Regions from separate parts of the Methylobacterium indicum genome, predicted to be linked through region 1. Evidence: predicted binding sites of a transcription regulator. Region 1 holds the regulator's gene; the other holds the start of a gene.

Region 1 (5,191 bases):
AAAGCATTGTAAGTCTTACTCGATACTCTGCGCTTGATCCAGCTGTTTCGGCCGTTGTGACGCGTCTGGATCCCGACCGATTCCGCACATGTCTCACGCTCGGCACTCGACTGCGCCGATGCCGGCCGCACGGCAAGACCGAGCATCGAAGCGACGATCTCTCCGGCCAGCAGGAAAGCCGAGATCATCACGATGTTTCTGATCTTTTCCATGGAAATCATTCCCTCCCGACACTAAAATCCTAACGTCATGTCTGCCGATCAACAACTATAAATGCGTGACATGCAGAGCGCTGGCGCCACTGACCCAAGGATGGGGTCGTCCGAGGGACGGCGCAGGTCGACCACACCGACGCCTTCGCGCCGGGGCGGCGCGAGCGGGGATGTCGAGATCGGCGTCAGGCTTGGGCCCGGCGCTCGGGGCGGGGGCGCGGATCCGTCGCCACGATGCATCCACCTCTGGGCGAAGCCTGATACGGGGCGAACGTCCGGGCGCCCGAAGAAGCGGTGCTAGATCTGAGACCGTCCCCCGGTGCTACCGACCGTGCGGAGATCCCCCATGCGCGGACCGATCGCATCGGGGGTGAACGGCACAGCGCCAGTCCGGGCCCGATGCACCGGACGCCCCGCTTAATCCCGCACGGCCCAAAGGTCTGACAGGCGTTGCATTTTTATGGCAGCCATGTCGGCCGGCATCGTCTCTAACCGGACGCATCGGAGCACTGCACATCTGGGGCCCTCGCGCGACCATGACGGGAATCATCGAGCCGATCCGATGCCTGTCGGCCGCGGCGGGCGTCCTGATGCTCGTCCTCTCCACTCCGGCGCCCGCGCGGGCTGCGCCGAGCGGCAAGTTCGGAACGGAGGGCAAGCCCGGGACGGAAGACCGATCCGGATCGGACCGGGACGGCGCGCGCGAGGCCGGCAAGGACGAGGGCCGGCAGGCAGGGACGTCCGGCAAGACGGGCGACGGCAAGGACGTCGATACCGAGCACCTGTTCGGCTTCACGGAGGGCGCCGATGCCGGCGAGAAGGGCGAGCAGGAAGCGGTGGTCGACACCGTCTCGCGCATCGGCAAGCGCCGGGACGGCCCCGGCCGGGCGGCCTACCGGGTGCTCGACACGCGGCTCGCCTATCAGTTCAACCCCATCGACAGGCTGAGCCTCGAACTCAGCGCGTTCGGCACGTTGCGGCGGCAGCGCAACGTCGCGGATCTGGACGACAAGTCCTACGGCACTTTCGACGGTGCCTCCCTGGAGGTGAAGTACCAGTTCCTGAAGGGCTCGGCGGAGCAGCCGCTCGGTCTCGCCCTGGAGGTGCGCCCGCGCTTCACCCGCGTCCTGCCGGTCGAAGGGCGCGGCGCCGACATCGTCGACGTCGAGAGCCTGCTCCAGCTGGACGTCCAGGTGGTGCCCGACACGCTCTGGTACGGCAGCAACATCAGCATCGAGCCCGCGGCAGGGCGCGAGCGGGGCGGCCGCGGCTATCGCTCCTCGACCTTCCTGTGGTCGAACGCCCTCGTGGGGCGTGTGGGGAAAAATACCTATCTCGGTCCGGAGGTCCGCTACCTGCGCGGCTACGAGGGGACCTTCCTGAACCGGCTGGAGAGCGAGGCGCTCACGGTCGGTCCCGCCCTGCACCACCGGTTCACCGAGAAGGTCTGGCTCACCGTGGCCTATGCGGGCCAGGTCTGGGGCCGCGATACCGATCCGGCCCTCGCCGGCCGCGCCCTCGGGCTGAACCAGTTCGAGCGGCACAACCTGCGGGTCAAGTTCGGCATGGAGTTCTGAGACGACGGCGTTCATCGTCATCGGCCCGATCCCGGGCCGGGACCGCCGCCATGCCTCGCCCGGGAGCCGCACCCGGAGACCGGTCTCACGGCTCGGGCGCGAACATCTCGTCGAAGGAGTAGCCGGAGCCGCGCACGGTGCGGATCGGATCGGCGTCGCGGCCGCGGTTGATCGCCTTGCGCAGGCGGCCGATATGCACGTCGACGGTGCGCTCGTCGATGTAGACGTCGTGGCCCCAGACGCCGTCGAGGAGTTGCTCGCGGGAGAAGACCCGGCCCGGGCTCTGCATCAGGAATTCGAGCAGCTTGAACTCGGTCGGGCCGAGATGCAGCTCGCGGCCGTCGCGGCGCACGCGGTGGCTGACCCGGTCGAGCTCGATGTCGCCGGCGATCAGGAGATCGGCGACGTGGGCGGGCTTCGACCGCCGCAGGAGCGCGCGCACCCGGGCCAGGAGTTCCGGCACCGAGAACGGCTTGACGATGTAGTCGTCGGCGCCGGTGGCGAGGCCCCGCACCCGGTCGCCCTCCTCGCCACGGGCCGTCAGCATGATCACCGGCAGCCGTTCGGTCTCGCGGCGCGCGCGGATGCGCCGGCACAGTTCGATGCCCGACAGCCCGGGCATCATCCAGTCGAGGAGGACGAGGTCGGGGATCTGCTCGCGCAGGCGGATATCCGCCTCGTCGCCACGGGCGACGGCGTCGACCTCGAAGCCCTCGGCCTCGAGGTTGTAGCGAAGGAGGAGGGTCAGGGCCTCCTCGTCCTCGACGATCAGGATGCGGGTACTCATCGGGGGCACTTCAGGGACGCCGCCGCCCGAGACGGCCACCCGGCATCGCGGCCGGGCGGGCCGACCGGTCAGGCTTTGGTCGGGGACTGGGGCGAGGATTGAGGATCGACGGTGGCGAAGCTCGACCCGTCGTTCTTCGGCCGGTCGGTGGTCAGGGTCTCGCCGGTGGCGAGATAGTGGATGGTCTCGGCGATGTTGGTGGTGTGGTCGCCGATGCGCTCGACGTTCTTGGCGCAGAACAGGAGGTGCGTGCAGAACGTGATGTTGCGCGGATCCTCCATCATGTAGGTCAGGAGCTCGCGGAACAGCGAAGTGTAGAGCGCGTCGATGCCGCCGTCCCGGGCCCAGACGTCGAGGGCCGCCACGGTGTCCTGGGTGGCGTAGGCGTCGAGCACGTCCTTGAGCTGGCCCTGGACCAGCTCGTTCATGTGCTCCACCCCGACGACGATCTTCTGGAGCTGGACCTGGTCGGCGATCGCGACGACGCGCTTGGCGACGTTCTTGGCCAGATCCCCGATGCGCTCGAGGTCGCCCGAGACGCGGATCGCCGAGATCGTCTCGCGCAGGTCGATCGCCATCGGCTGGCGCTTGGCGATCAGGAGGATCGCCTTCTCCTCGATCTCGCGCTGCAGCCCGTCGAGGCGCTGGTCGGCGGTGATCACCGCCTGGGCGAGGGCGGTATCGCGGCGCAGGAGCGCCAGGCCCGAATCGGCCACCATCTTCTCGGCGATGCCGCCCATCTCGGCGATGCTGCGCCGCAGGTTCTGCAATTCCTGGTCGTAGGACGTGACGATGTGGTTCGACATGAGGTGAGACCCCCCGGAATGAGGCGGAGCGTAAGGGCGCGGGCCGGCCCGGCGGAAGGCGGGCCGGCCCCGGGAGCGGCTCAGCCGAACCGGCCGGTGATGTAGTCCTGGGTCTGGCGCTTCGACGGGTTCATGAACAGCCGGTTGGTCGGCCCGAACTCGATCAGCTCGCCGAGATACATGAAGGCGGTGAACTGCGAGATGCGCGCCGCCTGCTGCATGTTGTGGGTGACGATGGCGATGGTGAACTCGCCCCGCAGCTGCTCGATCAATTCCTCGATGCGGCCGGTCGAGATCGGGTCGAGGGCCGAGGTCGGCTCGTCGAACAGGATCACCTCCGGGCGCTGCGCCACCGTGCGGGCGATGCAGAGGCGCTGCTGCTGGCCGCCCGACAGGCCCATGCCGGACTGCTTGAGCTTGTCCTTCACCTCGTCCCACAGGGCGCCCTTGCGCAGGGCTTCCTCGACGCGGACGTCGAGGTCGGCCTTGCCGAGGCGCTCGTAGAGCCGGATGCCGAACGCGATGTTGTCGTAGATCGACATCGGGAACGGGGTCGGCTTCTGAAAGACCATGCCGACCCGGGCGCGCAGCTCGTTGAGGTCGATCGAGGGATCCAGGATGTTGCGGCCGTCGAGCAGGATCTGCCCTTCCGCGCGCTGCTCGGGATACAGGCTGTAGATCCGGTTGAAGGTGCGCAGCAACGTCGACTTGCCGCAGCCCGACGGCCCGATCAGCGCCGTGACCTGGCGGTCGAGGAAGTTGAGGTTGATGTTCTTCAACCCCTTGAAGTCGCCGTAGTAGAAGTTGAGGTCCTTGACGGCGAGGCGGACCGGGGCGGACTCGTCGGCCGTGCTCTGGCCCACGACCGGCGCGGCGGTGGCGGTGGCGCTCATCGGTGTGTCTCCGGGCAGGAGCATTTTTCGACGAAAATCGTCGAAAGAAATGCGGCAAATTCAGATGAGGAGAGCAGCACCCGGTCGCCGAGCGATCGGGTGCTGCCGGAGATGCGGATCAGCGCCCCTTCGGGCCGCTCAGGACGAGGCGGGCCACGATCGACAGGCCCAGGATGGTGATGGTGATGAGGAGCGCGCCGGCCCAGGCCAGCTGGCGCCAGTTCTCGTAGGGCGAGAGCGCGAACTGGTAGATCATGACGGGCAGGTTCGCGACGCCGCCCATCAGGTTCGGGCTGAACCAGGAATTGTTGTTGAGCGCGGTGAAGAGCAGCGGCGCGGTCTCGCCGGCGATGCGGGCGAGCGCCAGCAGCACGCCGGTGACGATGCCCGATTGCGCGGCCCGCCAGGTGACGGAGCGGATCACGATCGAGAGCGGCGCGCCGAGCGCCGCGCCGGCCTCGCGCAGGGTGCCGGGCACGAGCCGCAGCATGTCCTCGGTGGTGCGCACGATCACCGGGGTGGCGATGATGGCGAGCGCCACCGCGCCGGCCCAGCCCGAATACCCGCCCATCGGCCGCACCATCAGGGTGTAGACGAACAGGCCGATCAGGATCGAGGGCGCCGAGAGCAGGATGTCGTTGAGGAAGCGGATCACGTTGGCGAGGTGCGAGGCCCGGCCGTACTCGGCGAGGTAGGTCCCGGCGAGCACGCCGATCGGGGTCGCCACCACGATACCGAGGGCGGTCATCACCAGGCTGCCGAGGATCGCGTTGGCGATGCCGCCGCCCTCGGTGCCGGGGCCCGGGGTGACGTTGGTGAACAGGGCCGGCGAGAAGCCCTGCACGCCCTGGACGATCAGCATCAGGAGGATCGAGCCGAGCACGATCGCGCCGAGCGCGGTCGCGACGGTGCAGCC
Region 2 (5,191 bases), 3.2 Mb from region 1:
GCAGCACCGCCTCGCCCGGGCCGACCAGCAGGTCGACGCTCTCGGCGCCGGTGCCGTGGCCGCCCTTCATCAGCACCGCCCGGGGCCCGAGCGCCAGGAGGCGCCGCCCCTGGTCGAGCATCGCGGCCTCCGAGTCCGCGATCCCCTCCCCCAGGAGCACGGCGGCTTCCGGCAGGTTCGGGGTCAGCACCGCGGCGTGGGGCACGAGCTTGGCCCGCAACGCCGCCACGGCGTCGTCGGCGAGCAGCCGGTCGCCGCTCGTCGCCACCATCACGGGGTCGAGCACCACGGGCAGGCCGGCGGCGTGGCGGGCCAGCCCCTCGGCCACCGCGGCGATGGTCGGGCTGCGCGAGAGCATGCCGATCTTCAGCGCCTTGACGTCGAGGTCGGTGAACACGCTCTCGATCTGGCGCGCTACGAATTCGGGCTCGACGTCGTGGATCGCCTGGACGCCGCGGGTGTTCTGGGCGGTGAGCGCCGTGATCACGCTGGCGCCGTAGACGCCGAGGGCGGAAAAGGTCTTGAGATCGGCCTGGATGCCGGCGCCGCCGCCGGAATCCGAGCCCGCGATCGTGACGGAGATCATGTCCGGTCTCCGACCGTGCAGGTCTCGATCGTGCAGGTCTCGATCATGCAGGTCTCGATCATGCGGAGCCCCTCGCGGCCAGCGCCGCATCGATGACGCCGCGCAGGTCGCGGGCCCGCGCCTCGACGTCCTGGCCGGTGCCGAACAGGGCCGAGATCAGCGCGATCCCGTCCGCCCCCGCCCCGATCGTCGCGGCGGCGTTGCCGCGGTCGATTCCCGCGATGGCGCCCACCGGCAGGTTGCCGCCGCGGGCGAGGCGTGCCCGGAAGACGATGCGGTTGAGCCCGTCGAGCCCGACCGGAGGATCCGGGTTGGTCTTGCTGGTGGTGGCGAAGACGCCGCCGATGCAGGCATAGTCGACCGGCAGCCGGTAGAGCTCGTCCGCCTGGGCGGCGTTCTTGACGGTGAGCCCGACGATCGCGCCGCGCGGCAGGAGCCGCTTGGCGTCGGCCGGATGCATGTCCTCCTGGCCGAGATGCACGCCCTCGGCACCCGCGGCGAGCGCCAGGTCGACCCGGTCGTTGACGAGGAGCGGCACGCCGGTGCCCTCGAGCGCCGCATGGATCCGGCGCAGCCGCTCCACCGTCTCGCGGGCATTGGCGATGGTCTTTTCGCGGTATTGCAGCAGCGTGCAGCCCCCGGCGGCCGCCTCGGCCGCCATCCGGGCGAGGTGCTCGGCATCGCCGCCGCACACCCCGACATCGAGGAGGCCGTAGAGCCGCAGGTCCACCGGCACGATGCCGGCCGGACGTGTCGCCGGGCCGGCGCTCACGGGCGGGCTCCCGCGCGGGGCGTGAGGCGGCGTGCGGACATGACGGGCATTCCCTGCTGGGCCCGGGGGCCTGACGATCGTCCCCCGGAGTAAGGGCGCCCGAGCGCGGGCGTCAACGGGCGCCAAAGATGCGCGAAGCCGTCGCCCGCGCCGTCGAGGGGGATTCTACCCCGCCCGGGCCCCGCCCGCCGCGGCCTCGCGCGCCCGCTCGACCACCAGGCGCCGCTCGCGCCAGACCACGAACACGCCGGCCGCCGCCACGATGCCGCCGCCGAGCGCGATCGAGGCGGTGGGGAGTTGGCCGAACACGAACCAGCCGATCAGCACCGACCACAGCATGGTCGTGTACTCGAAGGGCGCGACCAGCGAGGCGTCGCCGTGCCGGTAGCTCTCGGTGAGCAGGATCTGGCCGATGCCGCCGAGCACGCCGACGACGACGAACAGCGCGAGATCGGTCCAGCCCGGCATCTTCCAGCCGAGGACGAGGGTGGAGAGACCCAGCAGCGAGGTGAACAGGAAGAAGTAGAGGACGATGGCGCCCGTGCGCTCGGTGCCGGTGAGCTTGCGCACCTGGATCGTGGCCGCCGCCGAGCAGGCCGCCGCCAGGATGGCGAACAGCGCGCCCGTCGTGCCGCCGCCGCCCGCGCCGCCGAATTCGAGATGCGGCGCGAGCGTGATCAGGACGCCGAGGAAACCGACGCTGACGCCGGCCCAGCGATAGGCCTGGACCCGCTCGCGCAGCACGATGGCCGCGAGCACCACGACGAGGAGCGGCGAGGCGTAGCCGATCGCCACCGCGTCGGAGAGCGGCAGGAAGGACAGGCCGGCGAAGCCCGCGAACATGCCGCAGGCGCCGATGATGCTGCGCAGCATGTGCCCCTTGAGGTTCTGCGTGCGCACCGCCTCGATCACGCCGCCCTGCCAGCGCAGCCAGACCAGCAGCGGCGCGATGGCGATGAAGGAGCGGAAGAACACGATCTCGCCGGTCGGGAACCGGTCCGCCAGGGTCTTCACGCCGGCCGACATCAGCGTGAAGGCGAGCGCCGAGAGGACCTTCAGCCCGATGCCGAGATAGGGCCGGGCGGCCCCGCGTGCCGACGCGCCAGCTCCGGTGACCGACTGGCCGGGGACGACGAGGGGGGCTGCCATGGGCGGGGCGCTTTTCTGAGGTCGCGGGGGGAAGAGGCGCGGCCGCGAGAGCCGCGGCGGGGCGTCCTGTCAGAACCACGAATCGGCACGGCCGAGGTAGAGGCCTCCCCGAGCGGCTGATCTGCGCGATCCGCATGGTCGTCCTTAAATCTCCGCAAACGAATCTGCGCCTGCCTCCCCGGCCAAGGATCGGCGATCCGCCCGCGCGTCATCAAAGTGATACGCGAATGGGGTTTGGCTGGCGCGAGATGCCGCCAAGGAGAGTGCACGTGGCCGAGGACGCCGACGCGCTTCGCGTGCGAACCCTGTTCCTCTCTGACCTCCACCTCGGAACGAAGGGATGTCAGGCCGAGCTTCTGCTCGACTTCCTGCGGGAAGTGGATGCCGACGAGATCTACCTCGTCGGCGACATCGTCGATGGGTGGAAGCTGCGCTCCGGCTGGTACTGGCCGCAATCGCACAACGACGTGGTGCAGAAGCTGTTGCGGAAGGTGCGGAAAGGGTCCCGGCTCGTCTACGTGCCGGGCAACCACGACGAGTTCCTGCGCGACTTCCTCGACATGCATTTCGGCGGCATCGAGATCCAGGATCAGGTGTTGCACGAGGCGGCGGACGGCAAGCGCTACCTCGTGATCCACGGCGACCAGTTCGACCTCGTGGTGCGCCACGCCCGCTGGCTGGCCCTGCTGGGCGACGGCGCCTACACGGCCGCGCTCTTCGTCAACACCCACCTCAACTGGGTGCGCCGGCGCCTCGGCCTGACCTATTGGTCGCTCTCGGCCTGGGCCAAGCTGAAGGTGAAGAACGCCGTCAACTTCATCGGCCGGTTCGAGGAGTTCTTGATCGCCGAGGCCCGCCGGGCCGACGCGAACGGGGTGATCTGCGGCCACATCCACCACGCGGCGAGCCGCATGGTCGGCGACATGCACTACCTCAATACCGGCGACTGGGTGGAATCCTGCACGGCGGTCGTCGAGCATTACGACGGCACCATGGAGGTGATCCGCTTCGCCGAGTGGAAGCGGGCCAGCGCCGAGGCGCCGGTGCCGCTGACCTCCCGCAGCCGCCCGGTCGTCCCGGTCGAGGACCTGGCACCTGCCGCCCGCACCCTGCCGGAGCACCCGTCCATCGGCACCCGGGCCGTCGCGTGAGGCTCCTCGTCGCGACCGACGCCTGGCACCCCCAGGTCAACGGCGTCGTCCGTTCCCTCGAACACATGGTCGCGGCCGGCCGCCGCCGCGGCCACGACCCGGTGATGCTGACGCCCCTCGACTTCGCCAGCGTGCCGCTGCCGGGCTACTCCGAGATCCGGCTCTCGCTCGTCACCGCCCGGGGCGTCGCCGCCCGCTTCCCGGCCCTCGCCCCGACTCACGTCCACATCGCCACCGAGGGGCCGATCGGGCTCGCGACCCGCCGGGTCTGCCTGGCCCAGGGGCGGCCCTTCACCACGAGCTACCACACCCGCTTCCCCGAATACCTCGCCGCCCGCCTGCCGGTGCCGGAACGCTGGAGCTACGCTTGGCTGCGCCGCTTCCACGGCGCGTCGAGCGGCACGATGGTGAGCACGCCCTCGCTCGAGCGCGATCTCGCGGGGCGCGGCTTCAGCCGCCTGATGCGCTGGACCCGCGGCGTCGACACCGACCTGTTTCGCCCCCGCGACGGCGCGGCGGTCCCGGACGCGCTCGCCGGTCTCCCCCGCCCGTTCTTCCTGTTCGTCGGGCGCCTCGCGGTCGAGAAGAACGTCGAGGCGTTCCTGCGCCTCGATCTGCCCGGCACCAAGCTCGTCGTCGGCGACGGGCCCGACCGGGCGCGGCTCGCCGGCCTCGCTCCCGAGGCCCGCTTCCTCGGCACGCTCACCGGCGAGGCCCTGGCCCAGGTCTATGCGGCGAGCGACGTCTTCGTCTTCCCGAGCCTGACCGACACTTTCGGCATCGTGCTGCTGGAGGCGCTGGCGAGCGGCCTGCCCGTCGCCGCCTATCCGGTCACCGGCCCCCTCGACGTGATCGGCGGCACGAGCGTCGGGGTCCTGGACCACGATCTCGGCGCGGCGGCCCGGGCGGCTCTGGCGATCCCCCGCGAGGCCTGCCGGGCGGAAGCCCTGCGCTACACCTGGGCGGCGAGCGCCGACCAGTTCTACGGCAACATCGAGGCCGCCCATGCCGAGGGCGCGACGATCCAGCGGCGCCGGCGCATCGGGCTGCCGCTTCCCCGCGAGGCGCCGCTGCGGCGGGTGGGCGAGGGCTGACCGGCTCCCGCCGACTCACGCGAACAGATCGACGACCGCGAACCCCCTCCCCGCCAGCCGATCGCTCAGGATCCGCCGATGGCAGCGCGCGGGGTCGCGCTCGAAGCAGAGCAGGCAGGTCGGCCCGGCCTCGGCCAAAGCCGCCAGTTCGTCGAGGGCGGTCTGCCCCGCCCCGGTCTCCAGCACCTCCTCGCAGTAGATCCGGCGCATCAGCGCGGCATCGTCGGCCCGGGCCGCCTCGCGGCCGGCCTTCGGCGTGCCGAGGCCGCGCAGATGCCGGTAGCCGATGCCGGCTTCGGAGAGCCCGGCCGCGAGCGCGCTCTTCGAGAAGCCGCGCTTGCGCGAGGCCGCCACCGCGCGCACGTCGGCCAGGGTCGCGACGCCCGCGTCGCGCAGGGCCGCGGCGAAACGCTCGGTATCGGCGCCTTCGTACCCGATG

Evidence for each region. Region 1 encodes PhoB, which activates phosphate uptake and scavenging genes when phosphate is short. Its sites were predicted from a motif close to TGTCATNNANCTGTCAT; they were not measured.
Region 2: a site for PhoB is predicted at 2,714-2,730, ahead of miv_RS16040 (UDP-2,3-diacylglucosamine diphosphatase). Genes of this name have one in related genera too.

What each region holds. Positions count from the first base shown of each region.
Region 1 is NZ_AP024145.1:220,742-225,932, forward strand. It holds gene miv_RS01100 (hypothetical protein) at 1-212, opposite strand, end outside; gene miv_RS01105 (hypothetical protein) at 749-1,789, shown strand; gene phoB (phosphate regulon transcriptional regulator PhoB) at 1,875-2,576, opposite strand; gene phoU (phosphate signaling complex protein PhoU) at 2,645-3,382, opposite strand; gene pstB (phosphate ABC transporter ATP-binding protein PstB) at 3,463-4,275, opposite strand; gene pstA (phosphate ABC transporter permease PstA) at 4,394-5,191, opposite strand, start outside.
Region 2 is NZ_AP024145.1:3,419,318-3,424,508, forward strand. It holds gene thiD (bifunctional hydroxymethylpyrimidine kinase/phosphomethylpyrimidine kinase) at 1-586, opposite strand, end outside; gene thiE (thiamine phosphate synthase) at 645-1,358, opposite strand; gene miv_RS16035 (DMT family transporter) at 1,524-2,507, opposite strand; gene miv_RS16040 (UDP-2,3-diacylglucosamine diphosphatase) at 2,756-3,658, shown strand; gene miv_RS16045 (glycosyltransferase family 4 protein) at 3,655-4,752, shown strand; gene miv_RS16050 (DUF488 domain-containing protein) at 4,768-5,191, opposite strand, start outside.